DNA from 2 places in the Pseudoalteromonas sp. B160 genome. Region 2 is predicted to be linked to the other one. Evidence: predicted binding sites of a transcription regulator. Region 2 holds the regulator's gene; the other holds the start of a gene.
What was found. Region 2 encodes LexA, which represses DNA repair genes until DNA is damaged. Its sites were predicted from a motif close to TACTGTATNNNNATACAGTA; they were not measured.
Positions count from the first base shown of each region.

Region 1: P4S61_RS15795 (SulA-like leucine-rich domain-containing protein) is a predicted target of LexA. The motif match lies at 3,014-3,033, and genes of this name have one in related genera.

Region 1 is NZ_JARLUX010000001.1:3,364,633-3,372,351, reverse strand. It holds partial or broken gene P4S61_RS15810 (hypothetical protein) at 1-600, shown strand, start outside; gene P4S61_RS15805 (NCS2 family permease) at 944-2,236, opposite strand; gene P4S61_RS15800 (sel1 repeat family protein) at 2,364-2,819, shown strand; gene P4S61_RS15795 (SulA-like leucine-rich domain-containing protein) at 3,044-3,478, shown strand; gene P4S61_RS15790 (YchJ family protein) at 3,519-3,998, shown strand; gene P4S61_RS15785 (pectate lyase family protein) at 4,874-6,844, shown strand; gene P4S61_RS15780 (YgjV family protein) at 6,885-7,406, opposite strand; gene P4S61_RS15775 (DUF6500 family protein) at 7,481-7,699, opposite strand; gene P4S61_RS15770 (GNAT family N-acetyltransferase) at 7,707-7,719, opposite strand, start outside.
Region 2 is NZ_JARLUX010000001.1:1,636,530-1,644,248, forward strand. It holds gene ctaD (cytochrome c oxidase subunit I) at 1-1,344, opposite strand, end outside; partial or broken gene coxB (cytochrome c oxidase subunit II) at 1,344-2,484, opposite strand; gene lexA (transcriptional repressor LexA) at 2,906-3,523, opposite strand; gene P4S61_RS07590 (hypothetical protein) at 3,598-4,392, opposite strand; gene P4S61_RS07595 (PaaI family thioesterase) at 4,514-4,957, shown strand; gene P4S61_RS07600 (hypothetical protein) at 4,954-5,334, opposite strand; gene P4S61_RS07605 (hypothetical protein) at 5,502-6,218, shown strand; gene P4S61_RS07610 (endonuclease) at 6,331-6,984, shown strand; gene hmpA (NO-inducible flavohemoprotein) at 7,052-7,719, opposite strand, start outside.

The DNA.
Region 1 (7,719 bases), 1.7 Mb from region 2:
AAATAGCGCAAACATCCCTATGTCAGAACATATTTTACGTATTCTACAACGGCGTATTCATGATGCTTTAGTCGCTATGGTGCAGCTATCACCCAATTCGAAAGAGTTAAAGAATCGCTTAAAGGAAGCAAAAGAACGTTTAGGAGACTCAATCGACACCACTAACTTAGAAAATTTAGTGTTACCCGATAACGACAAGCAATTAATAGCACTAATCCAAGGTATTAAGAAAGTACGCGCAGTACTTCGTTCAGAGCATGGCAAAGGGAAAGTAGACAGCCAAATTTTTATTGCTGAAGACAAGCGCTTAGAAAAACTCCAATTACGAATTAATATTGAAAGCCAGATTAAACGAGGTATCTCCGCACGCTCTGCGAATATGGTCGGTTCTGCACGCCAATACTTTGAAAAAGCCTACGCTACTGTATCTGCAGTCGCTTATAGCGATGACTATATAACCACTAAACGCCAAGAGCTCGAAGGTTATTTAGAAGCAATAAGCACAGAGCTTAAAGCATCTAATGCAACAGCACTGAAGAAAAAGCAGAGCAAGAACAAGACGATTTAGACGTACTTTTTGCACCAAAGAAAAAGTGGTAAACCACTTTTTCTTTGTATTAACTTAGGGTCTGTTGACCTTTGCGGATTAATATTTGTTCAAACTAGGGGCAATTTAATCGCGGCGCGAGGTTTGTAACCTAGTGGGCTAAGTAAAAACCGAGCAAAGCTTCCGCGTCCTGCTCACGCCCCTTACTTACATCCAAAGTAACAAAGAGTTAATTGCCCCTAGGCAGAACCCTTCGGGCAGCGCCTGTTTGGCATTGATGCTGCGTTATCACCTATTTATGGGGAATGACCACATCACATAGGTTCTGCCTTGCCTAAATACCAAACAGACTGCTGAAAATTCAACCTTGATAAGTCAACAGACCCTAGTAACTCACTAAGATAAAAACGCAAATTTGATCACAAACATCGCAGTCAATATCCACACACTGATGCTTACTTGTTCTCGTTTACCACACAATACTTTAACGACTGTATAAGAAATAAAGCCCAGTGCAATGCCATGAGCAATGGAGAATGTTAGCGGTGTCATCAGTAATACCACACTCACTGGAATGGCATCTGTCATATCATCCCAATTTACAAACTTAAGGTTTTGTAGCATTAGCACCGACACATATAAAATAGCTCCCGCAGTTGCATAAGCTGGCACCATTTTCGCCAAGGGTGCAAAAAACATCATCAATAAAAAGCACATTCCTACAACCACAGCTGTAAGTCCGGTTCTGCCACCCACAGATACTCCTGCAACTGACTCTATATATGAGGTTGTGGTCGAAGTGCCCAATACTGAACCGGCAATGGTTGCGGCGCTATCAGCACTTAATGCTCGTCCTAAACGAGGCATATTACCTTGTTCATCAGCAAGACCTGCTTTTTGAGTTACCGCAACTAAGGTGCCTGATGTATCAAATAAATCAACGAACAACAATGCAAAAATGACGCTAAGCATTGACAACTCAAACGCCGCTGAAAAATCAAGTTGCATAAAAGTAGGCGCAATTGAAGGAGGCATAGATATCACGCCTTGATACTCTACCAAACCCAGACTTAGCGCGATCACAGTTACTAATAAAATGCTGATCAAAACACCACTTTTAAAATCACGATAAAGTAGCGCTGCAATAACAAAAAAGCTAAAAATAGCCAACAATGGACCGGCAGCCGTTATATCACCCAGTTGCACTAATGTTGCAGGGCTGGCCACAATGATCCCGGCATTTTTAAGCGCAATTAACGCTAAGAACGCTCCAATTCCTGTTGCAATGGCTTGCTTTAACACCAATGGAATAGCATTAATTATCCACTCCCTGACTTTGAACAAACTCAGGAACAAGAAAATACAGCCCGACATAAACACAGCCCCTAATGCTGCTTGCCAGGTATAGCCCATGCCTAACACAACACCATAAGTAAAAAAGGCATTAAGCCCCATACCAGGAGCCAAAGCTAACGGATAATTTGCCCAAAAGCCCATGATAAAACAGCCAATAGCCGCAGCAATACAAGTTGCCACAAACGCAGCACCTTGATCCATACCAGCTTCAGCCAACATAGCAGGGTTGACAAACACAATATAAACCATAGTAATAAAGGTAGTGAGGCCGGCAATACATTCGCGGCGCACAGTCGAGTTGTGGTCGCTAATTTTAAATAACGCGTCGAGCATAAGTGAGTTTCATTTTAGATGACAATAATTGCGTGATTTTATCATATATTTCAAGAATAACAGGACAATTAACCTGATATTAGACTAAACTGAGCAGGTAAATGACAACAATAATATGTGTGGCACTATGACAGATACCTCGCCAATTGGCTTAGATTTAGAACAACAGTTAGAAAACGTATTATCGTTTATCACCCAACCGAGCAAAGCCCCACACAGTGCGGTTAAAGCTGATACTCCTGATAACACTGTTAATAAAGCCCTGTATTATTTAAAAAATGATCAACCTCCTCTCGCTGCTAAATGGATGCGCTTAGCTGCAATGTCAGGTAATCAGCGAGCCCAATTTTATCTAGGATTATTTTTTATCAAAGGCCAGGGCGTACCTACTAGTGTTTTTCATGGCGCAGTATGGCTAAGTTTAGCCAGTAGCCAAGGCTATGAGCCTGCAACAACCGCCTTAACTGATTTACGTAAACATCTAGCCACCCGCCGCTTTAAAGATGCCCAGTGTTATGCTGCAACACTGTATGAACAAATACACCAACAGCAGTTTGCTCACCTGATCCCCAACTCACCTTGAAAAGGGACTAATCTACCCTTTTCGTTAAAATCAATTGCCACCTCAATTTAAATAATTAATACATTGTTTTGTATAGTATTATTTAATTTTCTGCACATTTTCAAAGCTGATGGTATCAAATAAATTTAAAAATCGTTCAAAAAGATAGCAAAAAACACTTGCACACAAACACTGTATAAACTACTGTATATGAGTACTGTATAAACAACCAGTGAGTGAAACTTATGTTACAGCCAATTACCATCAGAACAGTTAAAAGCTATCAACAAGATAATTTAAGCGCATCAGTAAATTTGATTCAGATAGAAGATGAGATCTCTGCAACTTTTGAACTTCTAAAGGTGTTACACCATTACAATAATAAAAACGCATGGACGTTACTGATTGCACCGGATCACGTACCAAGTAAAGCTTTACTTGATTCATGTTCTATTGATACCAGTAAACTATTAGTGATTAGGCAAAAGCATCTGGTTAATTTAGAGTATGTACTAAATTCAGCACTACATAACGGTAACTTTGCAGCGGTGATCACCTGGACAGACATTGTGAAAGACAATCAAATAGCTAACCTGTCATTAAAGTTAGACCAAGCGAGTGCAAAACTATACTGTTTTACTAAAACCCAACAAGCTACAGAGATAGCATTAGCACAATAAGCTGTTAAAATGCCGTTTTTTAATAAAGCGTATTTTATTTATGACCTCACTCACTGACAGTCTTTGCTTATGTGGCAGCGAACAAAGCTATAGCGATTGCTGTGAAAAATTGCACTTAGGCAATATACAAGCAACAAGCCCAGAGCAACTAATGCGCTCTCGCTTTGTTGCTTATGCCTTAAAAAATGCTAAGTATATTTACCAAACTTATGCACAAAAAAAACAAGCAGCAAACCCAATCAAAGAAATTGCTGATTTTGCTAATAGTTGCCGCTTTATAAAATTAGCTGTGATCAGTGCAGACCAGCAAGAATACACTGGTTGTGTTGAATTTTGTGTTAGCTATTTTTATCAAAACTTGTTTTGCCAGCTGCATGAAAAATCAAGCTTCATAAAAGAAGATGGCCAGTGGCGTTATCTCGATGGTGAGATCTTCCCTGTTGCAGATATAAAAATTAGCCGCAATGATGAATGCCCGTGTGGTAGTGGTAAAAAATATAAAAAATGCCACAGCGTGTAACACTTTCTTAGAGTATAGTTTTTACCGTAAGTATTTATAAATAATCATAAATTCAAAAAACTCGCAAGCCAACGTGGTCTGTCTAAGTGCGATTAACTCTTTGTTGCTTAACCTAAATTTTGGTTCATGTGTTTTCTAACGCATTGATTTAAAGCACTAATATTACTTTTACTCTCCAGCCAAAATTTTCAGGGAAAATAAGGCGAATTTACGCGTCAATAGCATGCCTATTACAAATAAATTCAACGCAGTTAACATTGAAAAATAGCCGCTGGAGATAGATTTATTATCCGAAGCTCAGATTACTTCCGCCAGTAGAATAACGCGGTAGCAGTAGCGAGCCCACTAGGTTAAAAACCTCTTGTCACGATTAAATCACTCCTAGATTAAACAAATTTTAATTCTGAAAGGTCAACATACTCTAGTACTTCACAACAACACCTGTAAACAACTAACTCATCCATAAAGCATATCAATATTGCGTTAGAACCAGCCCCGTAACATGCAAATATCTAGTCATATCAAAAAACAATAAAGGAACAAATGTTAACTAAATTTCAAGTATCAAAAAACACTATAATAAAAACTAGAAAATAAATCGTTATTATTTTTATATTTTTTAAAATAATTAAAACAAAACCTAACCCATTAATTTTAATTAAATATATTTATTTAAAACGCATAAAAACAAAACTAAATGATGAAATTAAAACTAATCAATCAGTAATTAGCATTGCAGAAAGTCATTTTTAGCGCAATAATGCCACCGGTAGCACTGCGGTACAAGCATAAACAGGACTTGATTGTGTTAACATTTTTAACAATTAATTTATTTGATTGTTTTGATCTGAACATACAGTAATTAGGAACAACCAATGAATAAACGTACGTTATTTAAATATTCTTTGCATGCTTTGGCCATAACAACTGCTATATATGGAAACAGTGCACTTGCTAATGCGTCAGGCTTTGCCGCAACGAATGGTGGTACAACAGGTGGTGCTGGTGGCGATGTTGTTTATGCAACAACTGGAACCCAAATTCATCAGGCTTTATGTAACCGAGCATCAAGTGACACACCAATTATCATCCACGTTGAAGGCACCATAAATCATGGCAACACCAGTAAAGTATCTGGAGATAGTTGCAATACTGGGCCAGATCTAATTGAACTAAAAGAAATTAGTAATGTTTCTATTATCGGTGTTGGTAGCGGTGCTCTTTTTGACCAATTAGGCATCCATATTCGTTCATCTTCAAATATCATTATTCAAAATGTTCACGTTAGAAACGTCAAAAAATCAGGCTCCCCCACCTCCAACGGCGGTGATGCAATTGGCATGGAGTCAAACGTCAGAAATATTTGGGTCGATCACGTTACACTTGAGGCCAGTGGTGGCGAAAGTTCAGGATATGATGCTTTGTTCGATATGAAGAGTAATACCAAATACGTGACATTATCTTACAGTATTTTGCGCAACTCTGGACGGGGTGGTCTCGTTGGCTCAAGTGATAGTGACGATACTAACGGCCCTGTTACTTTTCATCACAATTACTATGAAAATATTAATTCTCGCACGCCTTTACTAAGACACGCGACAGCGCATGCTTACAACAACTACTACTATGGACTCGTGTCATCGGGCATGAATCCACGAATTGGCGGTAAAATGCGCGCCGAAAACAACTACTTTAAAAATTCCAAAGATCCACTCGGCACTTTTTATACAAATGACATGGGTTACTGGCAAGTCAGCGGCAACATTTGGGATAATATCGATTGGTCTGAACAAGAAAACAAGCTTCACCCAGCAGGCCCTAATCCAACCTCAACCACAACAATCAACATCCCTTATAACTATCAGCTTGATAATGCACAGTGTATACCCAACATCATTGCAGCAACGGCTGGCGCGAACAAAGGCTTGCAAACATCGAATGGCCAATGTGGCTCGACTACCCCAACTGATCCAACACCGGATCCAGATCCAATACCTGAGCCAACGCCATCAGGGGAAAATCTTGCTATTAGTGCCGGTGTTGATGGCAGTTCTAAAGCCAGTGGCTCGAGTTATGGCAATGTGAACGACGGCGATATGTCAACTTACTGGTCACCGTCAGCTACCACGGGCACGATCAATATTAAAAACCTTAACACCACCATAAATGCGATTAAAATAATTGAAACCCCAGCCAGTAAAGGAAGCATTACAGCTTGGTCTTTAGTGAACTACGATACAGGTGTAACACTTACTAACGGTGGTGCTGTGCCAAATGTAATCACTTTTTCTAACACTAACTTATCCAAAGTAAGTTTTGTGATTCATTCCGCCAATGGCGTACCGCAAATTGCAGAGTTTGAAATCTACAATGGTTATACCGACGGCAATAATGGCAACCCAACCAATACACAAGTCAATGGTACTTACCGCATTACCCCAAAACACAGTGGTGCATCATTAGATATTGCTAACTGTCAAAGTGAAGATGGGGCAAATGTTAGGCAGTGGTCTTGGCTTAATAATGATTGCCAAAAATTTAATATTTCAACAGTCGATGGGGTGTGGCATCGTATTTCACCTGTCAATGCTCCTTCTAAAGGGTTAGAGGTCTATACGCATTCAACTACAGCGGGTGAAAATATCAATATCTGGACATACACAGGGAGCTATAACCAGCAGTTTCGTTTGCAAAGTGCCGGCTCTGGTAAGTGGCGTATCATCAACCGAAATAGTGAGTTGTGCTTAGACGTCGCAGGTAGCAAAACTGCCGATGATGCTAATATTCTGCAATGGACATGTACCTCAGGAGCAGAAAATCAAATGTTTGAGTTAACCAGACAATAACTAACATTTACTGTGAAGGGCTTTGTTAAGCTCTTCATTATTAACCATGTTCAGTCAGCGCCTCACGGGTAAAGCGTTGTTTATGTAGTCTGTAGATAGTCGATATATTAATAACAATTACAGTCGCTTCCAATAACACGCCGCCAATAGATCCAACAATTATATTATTTGCCAACCATAGGCACGATCCTGCAAACAGCAAAACACGCATTTTGATGCCCGTTAAGCAAAATAGTGCAAAACAACCCAAACAAGCGGCAACAATCGCAAGGTAATCCGTCCATTGCTGGGCTGTTAGATAACCGATAACCACGGTTAAAATAATAAAAATGGCTGCTATCCACACCGATTTTACCCGCATTGATACGGCTGTACGCCCCGCTGAAAATAAACAGCACAATGATGAAGTGATAGCATTGAGTAAATAAAAGTGCAGTGCATGATTTAGATTCATCACCACCATCATTATTTTTAAACGACGATCATCCTTTTGATAAAAGCACACCAATGCTAAAACAAAGCTGAGTAAACCAAACCCTTGGGCAATCCAACTATCAACCACCAGCACTACACCTCACTAAAATAAATATCTCAACCGCTATTGTGGTTAATATACAATCAAACATCTACACGCTATTACAGATTATTTTCAATCATGGTTTTAATGATCCGCGCTTTAACAAAGTGATCTAATTGGTGGGTTTGTATCCACCATGTCGCAGCTTCCATAAGTAATTCTGGATCATCATTTTTGTTGGCAAAAAAAGCATAAAACGACAGCCCAACATTATCTCCCTTCGCCGCTATTTTTTTGTCGCAAACTTGAATGATCTTAGTCCTTAATTCGTCGCGCATTACGGCGTTACCTCACTTCA
Region 2 (7,719 bases):
GTGCATAGGGAAAAACAATACATTCACGCTCACTAAAGACAACCAAAAATGCCATTTAGCCAAGGTGATATTGAACATATTTCCCGTCCATTTTGGCAGCCAATAATACGCCCCGGCCATAATTGAAAATATCGCCCCAGTCACTAACACATAATGAAAATGCGCCACCACAAAATAAGTATCATGGTATTGAAAATCAGCAGGAGTAATCGCCAGCATCAACCCAGAGAAACCACCTAAAGTGAATAACACAATAAACGCAATACTAAATAACATAGGCACTTCAAAACTAATCGAACCACGCCACATGGTGGCTACCCAGTTAAATACTTTGACCCCAGTTGGCACCGATATCAGCATAGTTGCATACATAAAAAATAATTCGCCAGCGACAGGCATACCTGTGGTAAACATATGATGCGCCCAAACTATAAAGCTAAGTAAAGCAATCGAAGATGTGGCATATACCATAGAGGCATAACCAAATAATTTTTTACGTGAAAAGGTCGGCACTATAGTCGAGATAATGCCAAAGGCTGGCAGAATCATAATGTACACTTCAGGGTGACCAAAAAACCAAAATATGTGCTGGAACATCACCGGATCACCGCCCCCAGCAGCATCAAAAAAGCTGGTTGCAAAATACTTATCAGTCAATACCATAGTCACAGCACCGGCCAATACCGGCATCACAGCAATCAATAAAAAAGCGGTGATAAGCCATGTCCACACAAACAGCGGCAGCTTCATCCAAGTCATACCTGGCGCACGTAAATTAACGATAGTTACAATCACATTGATTGCGCCCATAATTGAGCTAATACCCATGATGTGAATAGCAAAAACAAATAATGCGGTATTATCGTTACTGTAAGTTGTTGACAGTGGTGCATAAAAAGTCCAGCCAAATGCCAGGCCACCACCTGGCATAAACAGGGATGCCAGTAAAATAATAAAAGCAAAAGGTAAAATCCAAAAGCTCCAATTATTCATCCGTGGTAATGCCATATCTGGTGCGCCAATCATGAGTGGTACCATCCAGTTAGCCAATCCTGTAAAGGCCGGCATAACGGCACCAAATACCATGATCAAGCCATGTACTGTGGTCATTTGATTGAAAAAGTGAGGCTCTACTAACTGTAAGCCAGGTTGAAATAACTCTGCGCGGATCACCATCGCCATGGCGCCACCAATTAAAAACATCGTCAACGAAAAAATTAAATATAAGCTACCGATATCTTTATGGTTAGTAGTATAAAGCCAGCGTTTAAAACCTTTCGCAGGATGATGATGTCCATCATGGTGTGCAGCTTGATCATGTTGTTGCTCTGTTACGCTACTCATTATTTAGCCTCCGAAGTTGCATCAATCGCGGCTTGTATCTGACTCGGTTGAATTACATCCCCAGTGTCATTGCCCCATGCATTACGCTTATAGGTGATCACAGCTGCTAGCTGCTTGATTGATAACTGCTTGTCAAATGCTTGCATAGCGGTACCTGGGCGACCATGAAGCACTACATCAATATGATCTTTAATATCTCCTAATACTACCGGACTGCCTTTGAGCGCCGGAAAACCCTGGTAAGCCCATACCTGTTGGTTGGTGACACGCAGCGCAACTGGCCATATAGACTTGCTCGCCGAGTGTCATTAATTCTTCTTTTGGTAATGTTTGATCTAATAATGCAGCATCAGCAATTGCAGCGTTTGCTTTTGCCTGCTTAGCTTCGCTCAGCCAGTTTGCAAATGCTTGCTCAGATTTAGCTTCAACCACCACAGGCATAAAGCCATGATCCTTTCCGCATAGTTCTGCACATTGCCCTCGATAAATGCCCTCTTCATTAATTCTGGTCCAAGTTTCATTGATAAACCCAGGGTTAGCATCTTTTTTCACTGCAAAATCAGGCACCCACCAAGAATGAATAACGTCGTCTGAGGTCATTAAAAATCGTACTTTTTGATTAATTGGCAACACCAAAGGTTTATCAACTTCAAGCAGGTAATTAGGGTTTTTATTTGCAAGATTAGTTATTTCATCTTGAGGTGTAGCAAGCATTGAATAAAACTCAACATCTTCACCCATGTACTCATAATGCCATTTCCATTGAGAACCAGTAATTTTAATCGTGAGATCAGCTTTACTAGCATCTTCCATTGCAATCAAAGTTTTTGTCGCAGGAATTGCCATACCAATTAAAATCACAAACGGGATTGCCGTCCAAAGGATTTCAACTTTAGTACTTTCATGAAATTGGGCTGGTTTTGCCCCTTTAGATTTACGGTGGTGGATCAGTGCCCAAAACATCACGGCGAACACGATGACCCCAATCACACAACATATAATAAATATTGTCATGTGCAGCTGATAAACATCATTACTTATATCTGTTACGCCCTTACGCATATTAAACTGGCTATTAGCCAATACTTGCTGCGGTAGAACAAACAATATAAGCCACAAGGTAGAGCTCAATTTACCCATGTGACGGCTCCTTTAAATGCTATTGCAAAACGCAAAGCGAAAAGGCGGCACAGCTTTATTCGCGCCAATTCGTTATTTTTTATTGTTACTGAATATTAACGCAACCCTAAATTATGCTATTGAGCAAAATTGTTAGACTTTTAAAGTAGCTGTTAAGACAGTGTATTAACCAATTAGTTAAAAAATGAACAATTAGCAAGTTTTAAGAGCAATTAAATTCTTTTTTGGTGCATAAATAACAGCTAAAAATCAGCGCGTTATTTTGTAATTAGGGATAATATTAGAGGGCTAAAAGTAGCTGACAAGTAGATTTGATAGGGCTTAGGACGCTATAGCTAAGTATAAAATCTAGCCATTAAAGCGGTAAAAAATTAAATGCACCAAACTTCACCAATTTGGTGCAAAATACAGATCAAAAAATTTACATCCAATCAGCGTTGCGGATCACCCCAACAGCTAACCCTTCAATATTGAAAGATTCATGTTCAAGATCCACTTCAATCGGTGAAAATTCATCGTTTTCAGCATGTAAAAAAACTTTTTTACCTGCTTTTTCAAGGCGTTTTACTGTTACATCGTCATCAACACGGGCAACCACCACTTGGCCATTTTCAGCAACTTGAGTGCTGTGTACTGCCAATAAATCGCCATCCATAATACCAATGTCTTTCATACTCATGCCTTGCACACGCAGTAAAAAATCAGCAGCCGGTTTAAACAAGAGTGGATCTATTTTGCAATGACTTTCAACATGCTGCTCTGCCAAAATAGGCTCACCAGCGGCAACTCTGCCTATTAGAGGTAAACCAAGTTGTTCCGGCTCATCCTCTTCAACTAACTGAATACCTCGACTAGCACCGAGCTTCATTTTAATAACGCCCTTTTTCGCTAATGCCTTTAAATGTTCTTCCGCTGCATTAGCACTTTTAAAACCTAACGTTTGCGCAATCTCAGCACGGGTTGGCGGCATACCGGTATCTTTAATAAAAACTTTAATAAGTTCGAGAATTTGAGCTTGGCGATTCGTTAATGGGCGCATACAACTGGTTTTCCATACAGTACATTTAACTGTGAGTATATACAGTTATCTGAAAATCGCAAATATAAATTGGCTTAAAATCGCGCCGTTAATAACAAGCTCATACTATTTAAACCACTTCCAGAATCAAGCGCAGATCCAAGACCAAACTTTAATGCTACATGTTGATTAAACCAATATTGCGTTTGCAGTTCATAGTTGTCTTTTAGATTTTTCTGATTCCGAATATTGGCAACGACTCCCACTGACCATGCTTGATTTACATAATAAACCGCCTGCCCCTGCACATAACGATAACGCCCTGCCAATTGCTTTAGCTCTAAATCCCAACCTTGATTGCTAACTATATTTGTCCAACGAACATAAGGTGCATAAGTCCATTCAACCGCGACTCTTTCATTATCTTTGCCAAACCACATATCATGGCGCTCTAAGCGACTGTAATATACATTGAACCCTAGTTGTAACTGTTCATTCATTTGCTTACCAACAGCGGCACTCACTAAATAATCAGTATTTTGCCAATAGCTATTATCCTCACAGAGGCGCTGCGCGCTGGCACTAATAACTAATCCTGCGGGACCATAGATGGCAGCATCGGCATTTAAATAGCTAAAATCATCATTAGCAAACCCACCAATAGCATAATTATTGACTTGATTTAAATACGCTTTTAGCTCGTATGGACCAGTCAAAGATTCAAGATCTTGCGCAAAATATCGGTATCGTGCGCCTAAAAAAGATTCATCTAAACCAGCTAAATCGGTAAAACCAATATCGAGTTGATGTTGGGTACTAGCAACAGCCTGCGGCTGAGCAACAAGGCTCATCAATAATATTGCACCACATCCAAATACCTTTACTTTCATCCTTAAGATCCATTAACAGTTAGATAATATAGGTACATTTTATCTATTTTTATGATCTTAACTGTAGGAAAATGTTTAAAAGTGTAGACTGATTTAGTAAATAACTTAGTGAGGTAGACAGATGAGTATTTGGTATCAACCGATCACCCTAGCACAATGTAAGCAACTTGATGACGGCATAAGTGGTCAAGGCACATTGATGAAAACCATGGGCATTGAAATAAGTGAAATAGGCGATGATTATTTAGTAGCAACGATGCCCGCGATCCCAGCTCATCATAACCCTATGGGTATGGTGCATGGCGGCGCAAATGTTGTACTTGCAGAAACGGTGGCGAGTTATGCTGCAAACTTTGCTGTTGATTTTACAAAGTTTTATTGTGTTGGCCAGGAGATCAATGCCAATCATCTAAAAGCATCACGTAATGGTTTATTAACCGCGATAGCAACACCACTACACTTAGGCAAGCGTACATCCGTATGGGAAATAAAAATCACCAATAGTCGTGGAGAACTGTGCTGCGTATCAAGAATGACCGCAGCAATTGTAGAGCGAAAAGGCTAACTTGAAAGTGGATAAATTGTAATTTCAATACCTGCGCCAATAGCAGAAATACGCAATAAAGTATCGGCACTGAGCGCTTGATTAAAGCATTTTGGCGAAGTGCCTGATTCAAAGCCAATATCAAAGGTGCGCTTTGAGCATGATAACCACTGCTTTAATGCATTGCGTGAGCAAGATTCAATTAACTCACATAAGTGGTTAATCGCTTTATCTGGTGAGATAACGTCTTCATTAGACTCAATACGTGCTAGTTGACGGTACTCATCTTTATCGTAATGCAAAACCACAGCACTTTTTTTTAAGTCTGCAACTAACAAACTAATATCTTGCTTTGATTCAAGCTCTAGATCTACATTTAAAAATTGAATTTCCGACATTGTTTCATTTTTACCCTGCGTTAATAACAACGCAAACTTTAACCTAATTTTGCGTATATACCAAATCTAGAGTAGCTAGTTTTATTTTGTTGATGCGACAATTTGCCACATTGGCAAACTCAATATAATTTATAGAATACCGCACTAATAACAAACAGGTAGTCACTATGGATAAACGCATTTTTAAACATGCGCGTAAGTTTCACAAATGGTTAGGTTACTTATTAGCGCTACAAATTTTTGCATGGTTACTCGGTGGTTTAATTATGAGTGCTATACCGCTTGAAAAAGTTCACGGTAAACATTTAGCTGCGCGGCAATTAAATAACCCATTCAAACAAGCTGATTATCTAGCCTCAGTTGATAATATCGTTTCACAAATTACTCAGCCAAGACAAATTAGTTATAGTCACTTTTTAACAATCCCTACCATTATTGTGAGCAACAGTAACGGTGAGTACAGCTTTAACGGAGTTACTGGCAGTCCTTTGGTAGCACCGAGTAAAGCGCAAATTATTGCCAATGCCCAAGCTCATCTATTAATTAATGCGCAAGTAACAGACGCGATCAAACTAGCTAAAGGTACTCGCGAAGTTGGCTTTAAAGAAAATATTTGGCAAGTAAATTTTGACGATACGTTTAACACCACACTATATTTATCCGCTGATAGTGGCCAAGTTATTACTGTTCGCAGCACAATTTGGCGAATTTTCGATTTTTTCTGGATGTTACACATAATGGACTATGATCAACGTGAAGATTTTAATAACCCATTATTAATTAGTTTTGCAGCCAGTAGCATATTGTTTTGTTTAACTGGCTTTATTTTATTACTACAGAATATCCGTTTTAGAAAACGTACTTCCCGTCGCCCAAGTAGCTAACCTTACCTTGTAGATGAGTTGAAATTCCCACTACATCACACAGTTAAGCGATTTACTTTTTGAATAATCGCTCTAAACTAGCGCTTCCTGTAGTTCACTAAAGTGATTGGATATGCCGCATTTAATTATTGCGCTGGTATTGTGTTGTGTGAGTTTTAACCTTTATGCAGAACAATTCACCAGTTTTTACAGCGCAAAAAAACACCTCATCGAAACCCTTCCTGATAACGCCACCAGCCTCTATTGTGGCTGTAATATTAAACGCCAAGGTAAAAAACTGGTGCCCGACCCAAATGCATGTGGTTATGTGCCTCGCAATGCGGTTACTCGTTCAGGCAAACCAAATGCGCGCGCAACTCGGATTGAGTGGGAACATATTGTGTCTGCATGGGAATTTGGTCACCAGCTACAATGCTGGCAAGAGGGCGGCCGAAAAAATTGCATTAAAGTCAGTGCGCAATTTCGGAAAATGGAAGCTGATATAAATAATCTCGCTCCGGCAATTGGTGAAATAAACGCAGACCGCTCTAATTACAGCTTTGGCATGATTGCAGGTAATGCAAGCCAATATGGTCGCTGCCAAGTAAAGGTAGATTTTAAACAGCGTGTGGTAGAGCCGCCCTTTTATGCACGAAAACGCATTGCCGATGCTTATTTTTATATGCAAAAAACCTATGGTTTAAAAATTTCCGACAAGCAACAAAAATTATTTACCGCATGGCAAAACCAAGCTTTGGCAGCGAAAAATAGCAATGCTGTACTTTAAATAGCCAAAACCATAAAAAAGGCGCATTTCGCGCCTTTTCACTTAAAACCTGCATTTAGTTTCGTCATTAAATATCTTGATGTGGGCCAAACACCTCGTAGTGAATACGCTCAGCAGCAACTTCTAATACGAGTAATTGCTGTTTAATTGCAGCCATAAACCCCGTTGGGCCACAGATGTAGAAATCACCTTCTTCAAGCGGTAGCTGCTCAGCAACAGCGCTGACATTCATCAATCCAGTAAACTCAGCTCCCTCGCCACCTTGATTAAACCAAGTGTAGTAATTTAATCGAGTATGCGCCGCGGCTTGCTCAGCCAAAAACTGACTAAATGAATGCTGCAGGATATTTTCACAGGCGTGTAAATAGGTGACCGCTTGATTCGATGTATCACATAATAATGTTTGTAACATTGCCAGCATCGGTGTTTGACCAACGCCCGCAGAAATTAATACCACAGGTTTTTTATTTGCGCGTAAAAAGAAGTCTCCAGCCGGTGGATAAAGCTCCACAACGCTGCCCACATCAAGTGAGTGCAAATAATTAGATACAATCCCCGCTGCTGGCAATAACTCTTTTTTCACGCTAATACGGTAATTTTCACCATTACTTTGCTGAGAAATAGAGTATTGGCGTATCTCACTATACTGTGCATAAGCTGGTTTTACTTTGATACCTAAATACTGCCCTGGTTTATGAGTCATTACCGCTTTACCATCGACTGGCACTAAAGTAA